DNA from 3 places in the Frankia sp. CoBUL1 genome. Region 3 is predicted to be linked to each of the others. Evidence: predicted binding sites of a transcription regulator. Region 3 holds the regulator's gene; each other region holds the start of a gene.
What was found. Region 3 encodes LexA, which represses DNA repair genes until DNA is damaged. Its sites were predicted from a motif close to CGAACNNNNGTTCG; they were not measured.
Positions count from the first base shown of each region.

Region 1: dnaB (replicative DNA helicase) is a predicted target of LexA. The motif match lies at 2,302-2,315, and genes of this name have one in related genera.
Region 2: pcrA (DNA helicase PcrA) is a predicted target of LexA. The motif match lies at 3,139-3,152, and genes of this name have one in related genera.

Region 1 is NZ_CDXDOS010000232.1:158-5,138, forward strand. Features, by position in the region: partial or broken gene AC08OX_RS14460 (hypothetical protein) at 1-366, opposite strand, end outside; gene AC08OX_RS14465 (antibiotic biosynthesis monooxygenase family protein) at 394-741, opposite strand; gene dnaB (replicative DNA helicase) at 908-2,266, opposite strand; gene rplI (50S ribosomal protein L9) at 2,885-3,331, opposite strand; gene rpsR (30S ribosomal protein S18) at 3,341-3,577, opposite strand; gene AC08OX_RS14485 (single-stranded DNA-binding protein) at 3,628-4,194, opposite strand; gene rpsF (30S ribosomal protein S6) at 4,258-4,584, opposite strand; gene AC08OX_RS14495 (hypothetical protein) at 4,835-4,981, opposite strand, start outside.
Region 2 is NZ_CDXDOS010000001.1:92,341-98,443, reverse strand. Features, by position in the region: partial or broken gene AC08OX_RS00515 (esterase/lipase family protein) at 1-320, shown strand, start outside; gene pcrA (DNA helicase PcrA) at 627-3,131, opposite strand; gene AC08OX_RS00505 (threonine ammonia-lyase) at 3,467-4,621, opposite strand; gene guaA (glutamine-hydrolyzing GMP synthase) at 4,854-6,103, opposite strand, start outside.
Region 3 is NZ_CDXDOS010000007.1:14,121-20,223, reverse strand. Features, by position in the region: gene hflX (GTPase HflX) at 260-1,720, shown strand; gene lexA (transcriptional repressor LexA) at 1,786-2,556, opposite strand; gene AC08OX_RS01755 (LysM peptidoglycan-binding domain-containing protein) at 2,861-3,223, shown strand; gene nrdR (transcriptional regulator NrdR) at 3,561-4,106, shown strand; gene AC08OX_RS01745 (vitamin B12-dependent ribonucleotide reductase) at 4,431-6,103, shown strand, end outside.

The DNA of each region.
Region 1 (4,981 bases), on a different contig from region 3:
CACCGGTGGGCCGGGGTAACCCGGCTGCCCCGGCTGGACCGGGCCGCCACGTCGCCTGCTCGCCACCTGCCGCGTGCCCAGTGGCCGGTGCCGGCGCCACTGCCGCCGAACAGCCCAGAGGAGGGCCAGGGATGCGACGGCGCCGGCCGCCGGCGCGACGTCGTGGCCGGCGTCCAGCACCAGCAGGTAGAGGGCCATCAGCCCGCTGAAGACGTAGCCGGTGACGAAGAACGCGAAGGGCCGCAGGTTCAGCCGGCTCACCACGTCCGTGTTCCGGAGCAGGATCGCCGGCACCAGCCAGATGAGGAAACCGAAGAAGAGCGCCGTAAGCGGCGCGAAAAACAGGTACCCGAGGAACGCTGCCATGATCAGAGGTCCGGCGGTCGTCGAGGGTCAGGCCGGGCCGGGAGCGGCGGGGACGTCTGCGCTGTGCGCCACCGTCGGGGTGCCGTCGAAGTACGGGCCGAGGGCGGCACGCCAGCGGACAAACCGCTCCGACTCCCGGAAGTTCGTCAGATGGGCGTCCAGGCTGTCCCACTCGACGAGCAGCACGAAACTCGACGGTGACTCGACCCCGCGGGTCATCCGCGCGGAACGACAGCCCGGCGTGCCGACGAGCTCCGCACGCACCCCGTGATACGCGGCGACGAAATCCTCCTCGCTGCCCGGTTTGATGTCGAACCGGGCAACTTCGAGGACCGCTCCGGCGGGCCGCCCGCCGTCCCGCCTCTCACTCGCCATGGATGATCCTGAAACTCATACCGCCCAGTCTGGCAGCATCGGGAGATCTGCGGTCCGCCAACATGAACCATGACCACGCCAAACACACCCGGGCGCCCACCCGGCCCGCCGCCGGGCCGCTGGCGCTCTCCACCCGTGGGCCTCGTCCCGCTCCCGGGCCGAGAATTCAGTTCGCCATGTCGACGAACCGTGAGTAATGACCCTGGAAGGCGACGGTGACGGTGCCAGTTGGCCCGTTGCGGTGCTTGGCGATGATGAGGTCCGCCTCGCCGGCGCGCGCCGACTCCTTCTCGACCGTGTCCTCCCGGTACAGCAGGATCACCGCGTCGGCGTCCTGCTCCAGGCTTCCGGACTCGCGCAGGTCGGAGACCTGGGGACGCTTATCGGCCCGCTGCTCGGAGGCGCGGTTGAGCTGGGAGATGGCGACCACCGGAACGTCGAGCTCCTTGGCGAGCAGCTTCAGCGACCGCGAGATCTCGCTGACCTCCTGCTGACGGTTCTCCACTTTCTTGGGCGACGACATCAGCTGCAGGTAGTCGAGGATCACCAGACGCAGCTCGTTGCGCTGCTTCAACCGCCGGGCCTTCGCCCGGACCTCCATCATCGTCAGGTGCGGGCTGTCGTCGATGAACAGCGGGGCCTCCGCGACCTCGCCTATCCGGCGGGCCAGGCGACCCCAGTCGTCGTCGGTGAGCCGGCCCGTGCGGATGTTCTGCAGGGACACCCGCGCCTCGGCGGACAACAGCCGCATGGTGATCTCCATGCGGCTCATCTCCAGCGAAAAGATGACCGACGCCATCCCGTTCTTGATCGACGCCGCCCGGGCGAAGTCCAGGCCGAGGGTCGACTTGCCCACGGCAGGCCTGGCCGCGACGATCCACAGCTGGCCGCCGTGCAGGCCGTTGGTCAGCTCGTCGAGGTCGACGAAACCGGTGGGCACCCCGGTCAGCGAACCGTCGTGCCCCTGGATGGACTCGATCTCCTCCAACGCCGGGTTGAGCAGCTCCCCCAGCGGCAGGTAGTCCTCGTTCGCCCGGCGCTCGGTCACCTCGTACACGGCCGCCTGGGCGCGGTCGACGACGTCGCTGACGTCCGGAGCCGCGCCGTAGGCGAGCTGCACGATGCGGGTGCCGGCCTCCGCGAGGCGGCGCAGGATCGCCTTCTCCGCGACGATACGGGCGTAGTACCCAGCGTTGGCCGCGGTGGGCACGCTCGAGATGAGGGTGTGCATGTAGGCCGGACCGCCCACCCGTTCGAGCAGATCGCGGCGGCTGAGCTCGGCGGCGACGCTGATGACGTCCGCAGGCTCCCCCCGGCCGTAGAGATCGCCGATGACCTCGTACACGAGGCCGTGCGCGGGACGGTAGAAGTCACCCGTCCGCAGGACCTCGACAACGTCGGCGATGGCGTCTTTCGACAGCAGCATGCCGCCGAGCACACTCTGCTCAGCGGGCAGGTCGTGCGGGGGAGTCCGGTCGAACTCTGCGCTCCCACCGGAACCACGCGAGATCTCGGTGACGCTCACGACGCACCCTCCCGGGACTCTCGTAGACCCGCATTCGAACGAATGTTCGTACAGATCGGAACCGCTGTCAACGAACCGCTCCGCCCCCGACCGGCCGGGGCTCCCAGCAGGGACCGAACGGGCGGCGCCCGGTGAGCCTCTCGCCGGGCGCCGCCCGCGTCGCCGAAGGAGACCTGGCCCGATCAGGCTAGAAGTACCTTCCTCGGCCTGGAGGGTCCGACCTTACGGACCGGCGGGTACACCCACCAAAAAGTTATCCACAGGCCCTTGTGGAAAAGCTGTGGGTAACCGGCCGAAACCTGGGGAGGACATCGGGACGGAAACCGGAGACCTGTGGACACCCGAGACCACAACCTCGACGAAACCTAGCTGGCAGGCGCCTGCATCCCGAGTGCCCTGTGGATGAGAAAAAGTTTCGGATCTGGTCGTCGCCCCTTGCCCCACGCACAACGGGCTCCCCTGGCCGACCACCTGAGACGGTCGGCCAGGGGAGCCCGTACAGCGAGCGCGGCGGTACAGCGGGAGAAACGGCGGATGCCACCCCGTCAGACCCGCCACCCCGTCAGACCCGCCTGACCTCGGGCCCATCCGGCCGCGATCAGGCCCGCCCTGCCCTGGTCAGGCCTGCGTGACCTGGAGCTTCACGGTCGCGGTCACCTCGGGATGCAGATGCACGGCGACGGTGTAGGCGCCCAGGGACTTGATCGGCGTGGTGAGCTCGACGCGGCGCCGGTCGAGCTCGGGGCCACCCGCGGCGGTCACCGCCTCCACCACATCGGCCGCCGTCACGGAACCGAACAGGCGGCCTTCCTTGCCCGCCCGGCTGGTCAGCTCGACCTTGAGGCCACCGAGCTGACCGGCGATCTCCTGAGCGTGCCCGAGATCACGAACCGCGCGGGCCGACCGGGCCCGCTTGATCTGCTCGACCTGACGCTCCGCGCCCTTGGTCGCGAGGATCGCGTACCGGCGGGGCACGAGGTAGTTACGCCCGTACCCGTTCGCGACCTCCACAATGTCACCCGGGCTGCCGAGACCGGGGACCTCCTGGGTCAGGATGAGCTTCATTGCCACCCCTTACCGGGCCGAGGCGGTGTAGGGCAGCAGCGCCATCTCGCGGCTGTTCTTCACCGCCGTCGCCACGTCGCGCTGGTGCTGGCTGCAGTTACCGCTCACCCGACGGGCCCGGATTTTACCCCGGTCGGAGATGTACTTGCGCAGCAGCGAAGTGTCCTTGAAGTCGATGTAGTCGACCTTGTCCTTGCAGAAAACGCAAACCTTCTTCTTGGGCTTGCGCACGGCCGCCTTGGCCATGGGTGTGCTCCTACCTCGTTGTGTCGTTCGCGAGGACGACGACCGGCCGCTCAAAACGGTGGCTCGTCGGAGTAGCCGCCGGCCGGTTGCGACCAGGGGTCATCGATGGGTGCTCCACCACTACCGCCGCCGTAGCCGCCGCCGGCCGGAACGCCCGCGGGAACACCGGCAGGTGCGCCGTAGCCGCCTCCGCCACCGCCACCGTAACCGCCACCGCCCCCGTAACCGCCGCCACCAGCACCGCCACCGCCACGCGCGGCCTTGACGACCTTGGCGGTGGCGTAGCGCAGGCTCGGACCGATCTCGTCGACGTCGAGCTCGATCACGGTGCGCTTCTCACCCTCGCGGGTCTCGAACGACCGCTGCTTGAGGCGGCCGGTGACGATGACCCGAGCGCCCTTCTGCAGCGATTCGGCGACGTGCTCCGCCGCCTGGCGCCAGATGGAGCAGCGCAGGAACAGCGCCTCGCCGTCCTTCCACTCGTTGGTCTGGCGGTCGAGGGTGCGCGGCGTGGATGCGACGGTGAAGCTGGCGACCGCGGCACCGTTCGGGGTAAACCTCAGTTCGGGGTCGTTGGCTAGGTTGCCGACGACGGTGATGACGGTTTCACCGGCCATGGGCACTCTCCCGGAGATCGGCGGCCCACGACGGCAGGGGGACTGCCGTCGCAGCGGACCGGATCATGCCGCCGCCCGGCGGCTCTGACGTGGCTTCTTCGGCTCTGGAAGCCGGATGACCTTGGTGCGGATGACCGACTCGTTGAGGACGAGCTGACGGTCGAGCTCGGCGACGACGTCGGGCTCCGCATGCAGGTCGATGACGGCGTAGATGCCTTCGTGACTCTTGGCGATCTCGTAGGCGAGCCGGCGCCGGCCCCAGACATCGACCTTCTCCACCACGCCGCCGCCCTGACGGACGACACCGAGGTACTGGTCGAGAGAGGGCGCGACAGTGCGTTCCTCGAGGTCAGCATCGAGGATCACCATGAGCTCATAATGACGTGCCAAGGCTGAACCCACCTCCTGTGGACTCTGGCGGCCACGGATCTTCCGTGGCAGGAGGGACCGCGACCGGAACCTGTGCCGTCTCGAACGTGCTCGACGCGATGGATCTGGGAGGGAACCGCCCGTCAGCACATCCGGACGATCATCAGGGCACGCGGGCCACCCGGAGCCGCGCCGACCAATCATGACGAGTGGTCGGCCTGGACCAGCGAATGGACACACGTACACCGGCGCACGGCATGTCCGGCCGAGCTTACTCGATTCCCCCGGGGGCCCTGGCGGCCCCGACCACGAGAACCACGCGAAGCCACGCCGTGAACACCCCGGCGAGGCAGACGAGGTTCACCGTGACCAGGAGGCCACGCATGTGCCGGGAGGGGGAGGGATCCGCGAGGGCGAA
Region 2 (6,103 bases), on a different contig from region 3:
TGATCCACGGCCTGATCGACAACCGGTCCGTGTTCACCCGGTTGGGCCGGTCGCTACGCCGCCGCGGTTTCCGCCGGGTGCGCACGGTGGAGCTGCCGCTGCTCGTGCCGACGGTGCAGGAAGCGGCGCTCCGACTCGCCGCGTCCGTGCACACCGCGATGACGGACAGCGGCAGGCAGCGCGTGCACATCATCGCCCATTCACTCGGCGGGCTGGTGGCCCGCTACTACGTGCAGCAACTCGGGGGCGATCAGTGCGTGGACACGCTGATCACTCTCGCTACGCCTCATTCCGGCACCCGTCTCGCCAGACTCGTCCCCCGGTCGGTGCCGTACCGGCTCGTCACCCAGCTACGGCCGGGATCGGCGCTCCTACGCGAACTCGCCGCACCCGCCCCCGGCTGCCGGACCCGGTTCGTCGCGATCGGCGCCGGGCTGGACAGCGTGGTGCGGCCCGCCGAGGCGGCGCTCGACCATCCCGATCTCGACATCGAAAATTACACCGTGCCGGGCCTCGGGCATCATTCCCTGGCGTTCAGCGGCAAGGTCGCCCACCTGGTCGCGAGCTGCCTCGCCGGGGCGGCGGACCGGCCGGGACCCTCGGGACCCTCGGGACCCTCGGGACCGTCAGAGCTTCTCGACGGGGGCGTACCGCAGGAGCAGGCGCTTCGTGCCGGTGTTCTCGCCGAAATCGATGGTCGCCTCCGCGGAGTCACCGACCCCGCCGGTGGCGACGACAACTCCGAGACCGAAACTGTCATGCGTCACCCGGTCGCCCTGACGCAGCTCCAGGACGGCCCGAGCGGCCGGCCGCGCGCGACCCGAGAATGGCGAGTTCGGTAGCGGTTTACGCGCCGCCGGGGCACCGGCGGCGCCCCGGCCGGTCGCGCCCGACCCAAACCCGCCAGACGAGCCCCAGGACGTCCCCGCGGGCGCTGGCGGGGGATCGGCCAGCCGGCGCCAGTCAACCAGCGTGTCCGGCACCTCGCCGAGGAAACGCGACGGCGGGTTGTAGGCCGGTTGGCCCCAGGCGCTGCGCATCACCGCGCGGGTCAGGTAGAGCCGGATCCGGGCCCGGGTGACACCCACATAGGCGAGCCGGCGCTCCTCCTCGAGCTGGGTGGAATCTCCCAGGGTCCGCAGGTGCGGGAAGACGCCGTCCTCGAGACCGGTAAGGAAGACGACGGGGAACTCGAGGCCCTTGGCGCTGTGCAGCGTCATGAGAGTGACCACACCATCGGAACCGTCGTCGGTCGGAACCTGGTCCGCGTCGGCGACGAGCGAGACCTGCTCGAGGAACTCCGCGAGCGTGCCCTCGGGCAGCCGCCGGGCGAACTCCTGGACCACTCCGACCAGTTCCTGCAGGTTCTCCACCCGGGCCTGGGACTCGACGGTGCCCTCGGCGAGGAGTTCCGACAGGTAGCCGGTGCGTTCAAGCACCGCCTCGACCACGGCCACCGGGTTGTCGGCCGCTACGGCGCGTAGCTCGGCGAGCAGCGCGGTGAACTCGCGCACCGCCTTCGCCGAGCGCGCGGCGATCCCCGGCACCTCGTCGACACGCTCCAGCGCCTGCGCGAACCCGATCCGCTCGACATCGGCGAAGCCCGCCAGGGCCGCCTCGGCCCGCTCGCCGATCCCGCGCCGGGGCACGTTCAGGATGCGACGCAGGTTCACCGTGTCGCTAGGATTGGCGAGGACCCGCAGGTAGGCAAGGAGATCACGGATCTCCTTGCGCTCGTAGAACCGCACCCCGCCGACCACCCGGTAGGGCAGCCCGACCCGGACGAAGATCTCCTCGAACACCCGGCTCTGGGCGTTGGTCCGGTAGAACACCGCGACGTCGGCGGGCCGCGCGAGCTTCGCGTCCGAGAGCCGGTCGACCTCCTCGGCGACAAAGGCCGCCTCGTCGTGCTCGTTGTCGGCGGCGAATCCGACGATCTTCTCACCGTCACCGGCGTCCGACCACAGCCGCTTGGCCTTGCGCTGGTTGTTACGCGCGATCATCGCGTTCGCGGCGGAGAGGATGGTCTGGGTGGAGCGGTAGTTCTGTTCCAGCAGGATCACCGCGGCGTTCGGGAAATCCTCCTCGAACTCCACGATGTTGCGGATGTTCGCCCCACGGAAGGCGTAGATCGACTGGTCCGCGTCGCCAACCACGCACAGCTCCGCCGGTGGGACGGCGCCCGAGGCCCAGGTAGCCGGCTCGGCCGGCTCCACCGGCGCGGACCCGCCACCGAAGTACGCCGGTTGGCCGACGAGTTCACGCACCAGGGCGTACTGCGCGTGGTTGGTGTCCTGGTACTCGTCCACGAGCACATGTCGGAATCGGCGCCGGTAGTGCTCGGCGACGTCGGGGAACGCCTGGAGGAGGTTCACCGTCATCATGATCAGATCGTCGAAGTCGAGGGCATTGGCCTGAGCCAGCCGCTGCTGATAAGCGGCGTAGACCTCGGCGACGGTCCGCTCGAGGTGGTTCGTGGCCCGGTCCCGTGCGGCCTCCCAGTCGATCAGTTCGTTCTTCAGGTTGCTGATCTGCGCCGCCAGACCTCGGGCGGGATGCCGCTTGGGATCAAGATCAAGGTCACGGGTGACCAGAGTGATCAAACGCTGCGCGTCGGCGGCGTCGTAGATGGAGAAGGCCGAGCCAAACCCGAGACGCTTCGCCTCGGACCTCAGGATGCGCACGCAGGCCGAGTGGAAGGTGCTCACCCACATCGCCCGCGCCCGGGGACCGACCAGCGCCGAGACCCGTTCGCGCATCTCGTTGGCAGCCTTGTTAGTGAACGTGATCGCCAGCATCTCCCCCGGCCGGACCCCCCGGGCCGCCAGCAGGTACGCGATACGGTGGGTCAGCACCCGCGTCTTGCCGGACCCCGCGCCCGCGACGACGAGCAGGGGTGCCCCGATGTGCACCACCGCCGCCCGCTGCTGCAGGTTGAGCCCGTCGAGCAGGCCCTCGGCATCCAGGCGTGGCGAGGAGAAGCCACCGGGCTCGTCCCCGCCCACCGGCGGCGCCAGCACCGCCGGGCCGAACAGGTCGTAGGGCACGTGCGCACCGCCGTGGACATCCGTCCCGACCGACCCGGCGATGCCGGATCCGCCGCCGTGGGAATCGCCGAAAAAGCCGCTCATGGGACTCCGATCGTACGTTCGACGTCGGGCAGGTCGGACCGCGGCATGCCCGGATCGCACCCAACGGCCCGGTCCGCGGTGTGGTCCGCGAGATGCACCGACGGCCCCACCCGGCCGCGGTCCTCGCGCGTCCATGCCACCGCATGACCATCACACGTCCACGCCCAGTGGTCGTCGACCCGCGTGCTGACCAGCCTGTTGTCCGTCGTTCCCGCCCCGCCCCGCGCGCGAGGGCGGGCCGTCGATGGCCGTGGTCCGCGTCAACGCCCGGCCCACCGGCGGTCAGGCGGCCACGCCACGTGGCCGCGCGGTCACGTAGTCACGTAGTCACGTAGTCACGCGCTACTCGACGCGCTCGGCGGGATGGCCGCGAGCGCCTTCACCCTGCTGGCCACCCCCGGGTCGATGTTGCCACCCGACAGGATTGCCACCGTCGGGCCCTGCGCGAGATCACCTCGACGCAACAAGGCCGCGACCCCCGCGGCGCCGGCCGGTTCCACCTGGTGGCCGGCCCGGTGCAGCAACACCATCGCCTCCCAGAACGCCGCCTCATCGACCGTGACGATCTCGTCCACCAGGCGTGCGGCAAGGGCGAAGGTCAGGACCCCCGGAGCGCTCACCGCCATACCGTCGGCGATCGTGGTCGACGCCGGGACCACCCGTGACGAACGTGGCGCCGTCGGCTGTTCGGACGTCCGGCTGCCCGGAATCGTCCCGACTCCCCGCAGTGTTCCGGCACCGGGCGTCGTTCCGGCACCGGGCGTCGCAGCCCCACCGGGGGGCACCGTGAGCCGCCGGCCAGCCCGCAGCGACGCGGCGAACGCCGACGACAGCACGGACTGCACTCCGACCACTCGCACATCGGGGCGCCGGGACCGCACCGCCGCGGCCAGCCCGCCGATCAGCCCTCCGCCGCCCACCCCGACCAGAACGGTGTCGAGATCGGGCACCTGATCGAGCAACTCCAAGCCGATCGTGCCCTGCCCGGCCACTACCGTCGGGTCATCGAACGGGTGGACCAGCAGCCGGTCTCCCCGGGCGGCGAAGGTGGCAGCCGCAGCGAGCGCCGCTTCCACCCCCCCGGGTATCTTCTCGACCCGGGCGCCCCACCGGCGCGTCCGCGCCACTTTGACCGGATTGGCCCCTACCGGCACGAAGATGGTCGCCTCGACGCCGAAGGCCGCGGCCGCGAAGGCCACTCCCTGGGCGTGGTTACCGGCACTGGCCGCCACCACCCCCCGGGCCCGCGTCGCCGGATCCGCGGTGGCCACCCGGTGGTAGGCGCCCCGAAGCTTGAACGAACCGGTGTGCTGCTCGTGCTCACACTTGAGCCAGACGGGCGCACCGACCGCCGCCGACAGGCCGAGATCCCGCACGACCCTGGTCCGTCGTGCCACCCCGGCAAGGACGCGGGCCGCGGCGCGGATGTCCGGCGCCCAGAGTTCGGCGTCCGGGGCTACCGATCGGTCGTCTGCGGCTGCTGCGGTCATGGAGCATCTCCCGGCGGCTGAGCGGCCACCTCACCATGACCGCGGCAATAAAAAAGCCCCCCGCCAGGACAAGGCGGAAGGGCGAGGCGCGGACCCGATGATCGGTCGCGCGCCTAGGTAATGGCCATCTCGTGCGGGGTCACATCATCCAGGGTGCTCCGGTCCCGCCCAGACGTCAAACGTGCCCGTCGGCGGGGGTCGTCCGACGGGCACGCGCTCCGATCCGGGATCGTCACTCCCACTCGATCGTGCCGGGAGGCTTGGAGGTGATGTCATACACCACCCGGTTAACCTGCGGCACCTCGTTGACCACCCGGTTCGAGATGCGTTCCAGCAGGCCGTAGGGCAGCCGGGCCCAGTCGGCGGTCATCGCGTCCTCGCTGGTGACCGCGCGCAGGACGATCGGGAAGCCGTACGTACGCTCGTCACCCTGGACGCCCACCGATCGCACGTCGGCGAGCAGCACCGCGAAGACCTGCCAGATCTCGCGGTCCAGGCCGGCCTTGCGAATCTCCTCCCGGATCACCGCGTCGGCCGCCCGCACCACGTCGAGCCGCTCGGGCGTGACCTCGCCGATGATGCGGACGGCGAGGCCCGGGCCCGGGAACGGCTGACGCCAGACGATCTCCTCGGGCAGCCCCAGCTCCTCGCCGAGCCGACGGACCTCGTCCTTGAACAAGGTCCGAAGCGGCTCGACCAGATCGAACCGCAGGTCCTCGGGCAGTCCACCGACGTTGTGATGCGACTTGATCTTCGCGGCCGTCGGCGAACCGGATTCGATCACGTCGGGATACAATGTCCCCTGCACGAGAAAGTCGATCGTCGCGCCCTCCGCCTCCGCCCGGACCTCCAGTTCGCGGGCGGACTCCTCGAAAACCCGGATGAACTCACGACCGATGATCTTCCTCTTCCGCTCCGGGTCGGTCACTCCGGACAGCGCGGCGGAGAACCGGTCGGCCGCCTTGACATGGACCAGATCCACGCCGGTAATCGCGACGAAATCGCGTTCGACCTGTTCCGCCTCGCCGGCCCGCAGCAAACCATGATCGACGAAGACGCAGGTGAGCGCGTCTCCCACCGCCCGGTGCACGAGCGCGGCAGCGACCGCGGAGTCCACCCCGCCGGACAGGCCGCAGATCAACCGTCCGGTCCCGACCTGGGCCCGGACGGCCGCGACAGCCTCGTCGACAATGTTGATCATTGTCCAGGTGGGCCGGCAGCCCGCACCCACGAGCAGGAAGTGCCGCAGCACGTCCATGCCTCGCTCGCTGTGGACCACCTCCGGGTGGAACTGCACGCCATAGAGACGACGCGCGGGGTCCTCGAAGGCGGCGACCGGGGCCGACGGCGTGAAAGCCGTTACCCGGAAGCCGGACGGCGCGGCGGTCACCGAGTCGCCGTGCGACATCCAGACCTGCTGGACAACGGGCAGACCGTCGAAGAGAACCCCGGGATCCGACACCGACAGACGAGTTGCTCCGT
Region 3 (6,103 bases):
TTCGTGGTACTCGTGGTACACGTCGCAGAGGCTACGTCGGCGGGGCGGCAAAACGGTTCGCGATCGACGTGGTGACGTGGGACCCTGGTTGGCGACGGGATTCGCCGGGAAACGAGGGGGAGGCGCGCCACGAGTGCGGCAGGGTCTTCCGGTCCGGCGGATCCTCCTCGGGCCACCGGGTCGTGGGGCCCGGCCGGAGCAGGCGGCACGGAATGATCGCGGAATGGTGCGGTAGCGGGCCGCGTTGAGAACGGATGGTATGACACTTCCTGCTGACGCCTTCGATGCGTCCACTCTCGACAGATCCCTCATCAAGCTGACCGATACCGATTCGTCTTACCTGTCGAACTTTTTCGACGATTCTGGGGACGGTTTCGACCTGGAGGATCGCGCCGCGTTGCGGCGGGTTCCCGGTCTCGCCACCGAGCTCGACGACGTTACCGAGGTCGAGTACCGGCAGCTGCGGCTGGAGCGTGTCGTCCTCATCGGCGTATGGACGTCGGGTTCCCCGCGGTCGGCCGAGAGCTCCATGGCGGAGCTCGCGGCGCTCGCCACGACCGCCGGTTCGGTGGTGCTCGACGCGCTCGTGCAGCGTCGCGACCGGCCGGATGCCGCGACTTACGTCGGTTCGGGCAAGGCCCGCGAGCTCGCCGAGGTCGTCGCGGCGACCGGCGCGGACACGGTGGTCTGCGATGGCGAGCTCACCCCGGGTCAGCTGCGGCAGCTGGAGGAGGTCGTCAAAGTAAAGGTCATCGACCGGACGGCCCTCATCCTGGACATCTTCGCCCAGCACGCGACCTCTCGCGAGGGCAAGGCCCAGGTCGAGCTCGCGCAGTTGCAGTACATGCTGCCCCGGCTGCGTGGGTGGGGTGAGTCGATGTCGCGGGCCGCGGCCAGTGGCGGCGGCCGGGCGCCCATCGGTACCCGCGGTCCCGGTGAGACGAAGATCGAGACCGATCGTCGGCGGCTGCGGGCCAGGATGGCGCGGTTGCGCCGCGAGCTCGCCGCGATGACGACCGTGCGGGAGACCAAGCGTTCCGCCCGGCGGCGGGGCGAGGTCCCCAGCGTGGCGATCGCCGGTTACACCAACGCCGGTAAGTCGTCGCTGCTCAACCGGCTGACCGGCGCGGGTGTCCTGGTCGAGGACGCGCTGTTCGCCACCCTCGATCCGACCGTGCGGCGGGCGACCCTGCCGGACGGCCGGGCCTTCACCCTGACCGACACCGTCGGATTCGTCCGGCATCTGCCGCATCAGATCGTCGAGGCGTTCCGCTCGACGCTGGAAGAGGTCGCCGATGCCGATCTCATCCTGCACGTTGTGGACGGATCATCGCCGGATCCGGCCGCGCAGATCTCCGCCGTGCGCGAGGTTCTCAACGACATCGACGCGGGCGGCGTTCCCGAGCTGATCGTCGTCAACAAGGTGGACGCCGTGGAGCCGACGGTCGTCGCGGGGCTGCGCCAGCTCGCCCCGGACGCCGTGTTCGTCTCGGCACGTACGGGCGAGGGGCTGGCCGCGCTGGTCGACGCGCTCTGTGCCCGGGTGCCGCATCCCGACGTGGAGATGCGCGTGCTCGTGCCCTACACCCGGGGCGACTTGGTCTCCCGGGTGCACGCGAACGGCGAGGTGCTCACGATGGAGCACACCGAGACCGGTACCCGGCTGTCCGCCCGGGTTTCCTCGGGACTCGCAGCGGAGCTGCACGCCTACCGGGCCTGAGCCCAGGAGCGATCAGACGCGAGGCAACCCGGCCGGCCGCCCGACGGGCGGCCGGCCGATCCACATCAAACCCTGCGGAGCACAGCCACGATCCGGCCGAGGATGGTCGCATCCTCACCGGGGATGTCGGCGAAGGCCGAGTTCTCCGGATGTAGCCAGATCTTGCCGTCCCGAAGCCGCAGACGCTTGACCGTCGCCTCCCCGTCGATCATTGCGGCGACGATCTCCCCGTTGTCCGCGACCGGCTGCTGGCGGACGACCACCCAGTCACCGTCGCAGATCGCCGCGTTGATCATCGAGTCGCCGACGACCCGGAGCAGGAACAGAGTGCCCTCGCCGACGATCTCCCTGGGTAGCGGGAAGACGTCCTCGACCGCCTGCTCGGCCAGGATCGGGCCACCGGCGGCGATCCGGCCCAGCACCGGCACGTAGGCCGCCTCCGACTTGCTTCCTTCGGTGGTGCCCGGCGCCGCCTCACCGATGATGGGAATCGTGCCCGCCACCGTCGTCGTGCCCGCGCCCACATCCGCGCGTCGCCGGGGGTGCTCGACGGTCAGAACCTCCATCGCTCTCGGGCGGTTCGGGTCCCGCCGCAGGTAGCCCTTCTCCTCGAGCACCTTGAGCTGGTGAGCCACACTACTGGTGCTGGTGAGGCCGACCGCCTCACCGATCTCCCGCACGCTGGGCGGATACCCGCGCCGCTCCACCGCGGCCCGGATGACCTCCAGCACCTTGCGCTGCCGGGGGGTCAGGCCCGCGTCCGTGGGGCCTTCGGGAAAGGCTCGCACGTTGCCGCGGGTTCCGCCCCGGCGCGTACCCCTGCCTTGGCTAGTCATCGCTTACCGTTCTCCTCGTCGCGTTTTTCTTCCGCCGTGCGGCCACCGGCCGGCCGGCGACCGCACGGCGGACCGTCCCGCTCCGGAAGCGGTCACCCACCGACTCGCCGCCGTCCGTGACCGGGGGAAACCGCCCGGTTCACACCCGATCGACTCGACGGTAACCGGCGGGTCGCAGAATCTCAAACGTCTGTTCGAGCGTGTCCCTGGCGGTTTCCGGTTCCCGATGCGACAATCGACCACGCGTTCGATCGAACGAAGGTTCGATCTTCGGCGTTCGGTGTCGTCGGAACGGGAGGGTGCCGTGGGATCCGCACACAGGGCGCGGGTCGTCGACCTGTCGATGGCCAGAGACCGGGTGGGTCGTCGCCCGCCCGCACCCCCGCCGCTCCGGCTGACCCGGCGGGGTCGGGTGGTGGTGGTATCGATCGTCGTGGCGGTCGTCGTGGCGGTAGCAATCATGATCATGCCTGGGGTGTCGATTGCCGGGCCGGATACCGCGGAGGCGCCGCGGCACCATCTGGTCGTGCCGGGGGAGACGCTGTGGGAGGTGGCAGTGGCGCTCGACGAGAGCGCCGACACCCGGGTCATGGTGGACCGGCTGATGCGGCTGAACCACCTGCGGTCACCACTGATCGCCCCGGGCCAGTCGTTACTCCTTCCCTGACGCCCGGCTTCCCGGCTTTCCGGGTCCACGAGTGTCTCGGCGCAGGGTTCTCGCGCACCGTCGTCTTTCGTCCACGTGCGGTGCCACGTGCGATGCGGACCACACGGACCACACGGGGGTGCTGTCCTCATCTCTGGGGCCGTGCGCTACCTTGGACACAACATCTGGTGCTTACCGGGGTGTAAGTCATCCACAGGTTGTTCCACAGGTCTTCCGCGGGGAGCTGGCGGTCCATCCACAAGGTGGTCTTTCCGGCGTGGATGCCGGGTCCTCAACGGTGTCCCTCATCCCCGGTCCGGGGCGGTCGGCTCCGGCGCGGGCGAAGGAGGCGTAGCGCGTGCGGTGCCCGTTCTGCCGGCATCCGGACAGTCGCGTCGTTGACAGTCGGGAGGCCGAGGAGGGTTCGGCGATCCGCCGCAGGCGGTCCTGCCTGTCCTGCGGTCGCCGGTTCACTACGATGGAGGAGGCGTCCCTTCAGGTTCGCAAGCGCAGTGGGGCGGCCGAGCCGTTCAGCCGGGCCAAGGTCATCGCCGGTGTCCGCAAGGCCTGCCAGGGCCGGCCGGTGCGGGATGATGATCTCGCGCTTCTGGCGCAGCGGGTAGAGGACGCCGTCCGCTCGTCGGGGTCGGCGGAGGTGCCCGCGGAGGCGATCGGCCGGGCGATCCTCGGTCCGCTCCGTGAGCTCGACGAGGTGGCTTATCTCCGCTTCGCCTCGGTGTACCTGGCCTTCGAGTCGTTGACTGACTTCGAGTCCGCGATCGCCGCGTTGCGCTCCGAGGCCGCCGGACCTCCCACCACGCGGGATGGACCAGCACGACCGGTCCCGCGCGGCGCCGTCGATGCCTCGCCGGTGATCGGCACCCAGCAGGTGCATAGCAGGTAGGGCCGGGACCGCTCGACCGAAAGCGTCATACATCGCCCTGGCTCGCCGTGCCGGCCCGGTCCCGCCGGCGACGGGTGACATCCCGCGTCGCGGCCGTGCGAGGACCGCGGACCTCCCGGACGGCACGCATGCGGCCCGGCTCGACCTGGCTGGTGCCGTTCGCCGTGCGTGTGTTTGCCGTGCGCGTGCTCGTCCCCGCGGGCACCGCCGTGCGTCGAGGTCCGGCCCCGCACCGTCCCGACGTCCGCTGGCTGCGGCCTGGGGCGGGGATGCCCACAACACATTGTTGAAGGTTGGAGCTGACGAGTGAAGACGAGGAGCGTCATGACCGACAGCCGCGGCACGAAGCCGAGCAGGTCAGCGGCGAAAGCGAGTGGGTTGAAGATCCAGCGGTCACGTACCACCGCCGGCGTCCACCCGTACGACGAGGTCACCTGGGAGTCCCGGGACGTCGTCATGACCAACTGGCGGGACGGCTCGGTCAACTTCGAGCAGCGGGGAGTGGAATTCCCGCAGTTCTGGTCGGTGAACGCCTCCAACATCGTTACCAGCAAGTACTTCCGTGGGGCGCCCGGCACGCCGGGGCGGGAGTGGTCGCTGCGGCAGTTGATCGATCGGGTCGTGCACGCCTACGGCGCGGCCGGCCGCGAGCACGGCTACTTCGCCTCGGACACCGACGCCGAGATCTTCGAGCACGAACTGACCTGGATGCTGCTCCACCAGGTCTTCAGCTTCAACTCGCCGGTCTGGTTCAACGTGGGAACCCCCGCGCCGCAGCAGGTCTCGGCGTGCCAGCCCTATGACGCCCTCGTCAGCACGCCATCCGGTCTGGTTCCCATCGGCGCCTTGGTGGAGACGGACGCGGTGGGGATGAAGGTCTTCGACGCGCACGGTCTGACCCAGGTGATCGCGACCAAGTCCAACGGCGTCAAGGACGTCCTGCGGATCTGGACGAGGGCCGGTCACGCGCTCGACGTCACCGCCGATCATCTGGTGTGGCGGAGCACCTCCGCGGGTGCCGGGGCCTTCGTCCCCGCCGGCGCGCTGCGGGCCGGGGACACCCTCGAGTGGCATCGCACCATCGCCCCGGGCGAGGGTGAGATCACTTCACGGGAGATCGCCGAGGCGGCGCTCGCGGGCCGGCTGCAGGCGGACGGTTTTGTTGGTCGGTACGCCGGTACGAACGCCTCGCTGACCATCGAGGCGATGACTGTGCCGACCCGGCTGTATGATGCTCCGCTACCCGTTGTCGCGGCTTATCTGCGCAGCCTGTTCCAGGCCGATGGCTACGTGTCCCGCCGGGAGCGCTCGACGCTGATCGGGCTGGACATGATTAGCGAGGGCCTCATTCGCGGGGTGCAGGGTTTGCTCGCCCGGTTCGGCATCTTCGCGCGGGTACGCCGCGAGGCGGATCCGCGACCCGACCGCCACGACCTCTGGAGCCTGGGCATTCAGAACGCCGGTGACCGGCGGACGTTCGCGGACGAGATCGGCTTCCTCGATCCGGTGAAGGCCGCGAAGCTGGAGACGTCGTTCGATCAGCCCGGCCAGGCCGCGAAGCCGGTGAAGCGGTTGCAGATCGAGCGCATTGAGCCGCGCGGGCCGATGCCGGTCTACGACATCCAGACCGACAGCGGCGAGTACCTCTCCGCCGGCCTCCGTGTGCACAACTGCTTCATCCTCTCCGTGGACGACACCATGGAGTCGATCCTGAACTGGTACCGGGAAGAGGGGCTGATCTTCAAGGGGGGTTCCGGGGCCGGGCTCAACCTGTCCCGCATCCGGTCCTCGAAGGAGCTGCTGTCCTCCGGGGGCACCGCCTCCGGGCCGGTGAGCTTCATGCGCGGCGCCGACGCCTCGGCGGGTACGATCAAGTCTGGTGGCGCGACCCGGCGGGCGGCGAAGATGGTCGTGCTCGACGTCGATCATCCCGACATCGTCGAGTTCGTGGAGACGAAGGCCCGGGAAGAAGCCAAGATCCGGGCGTTGCGGGACGC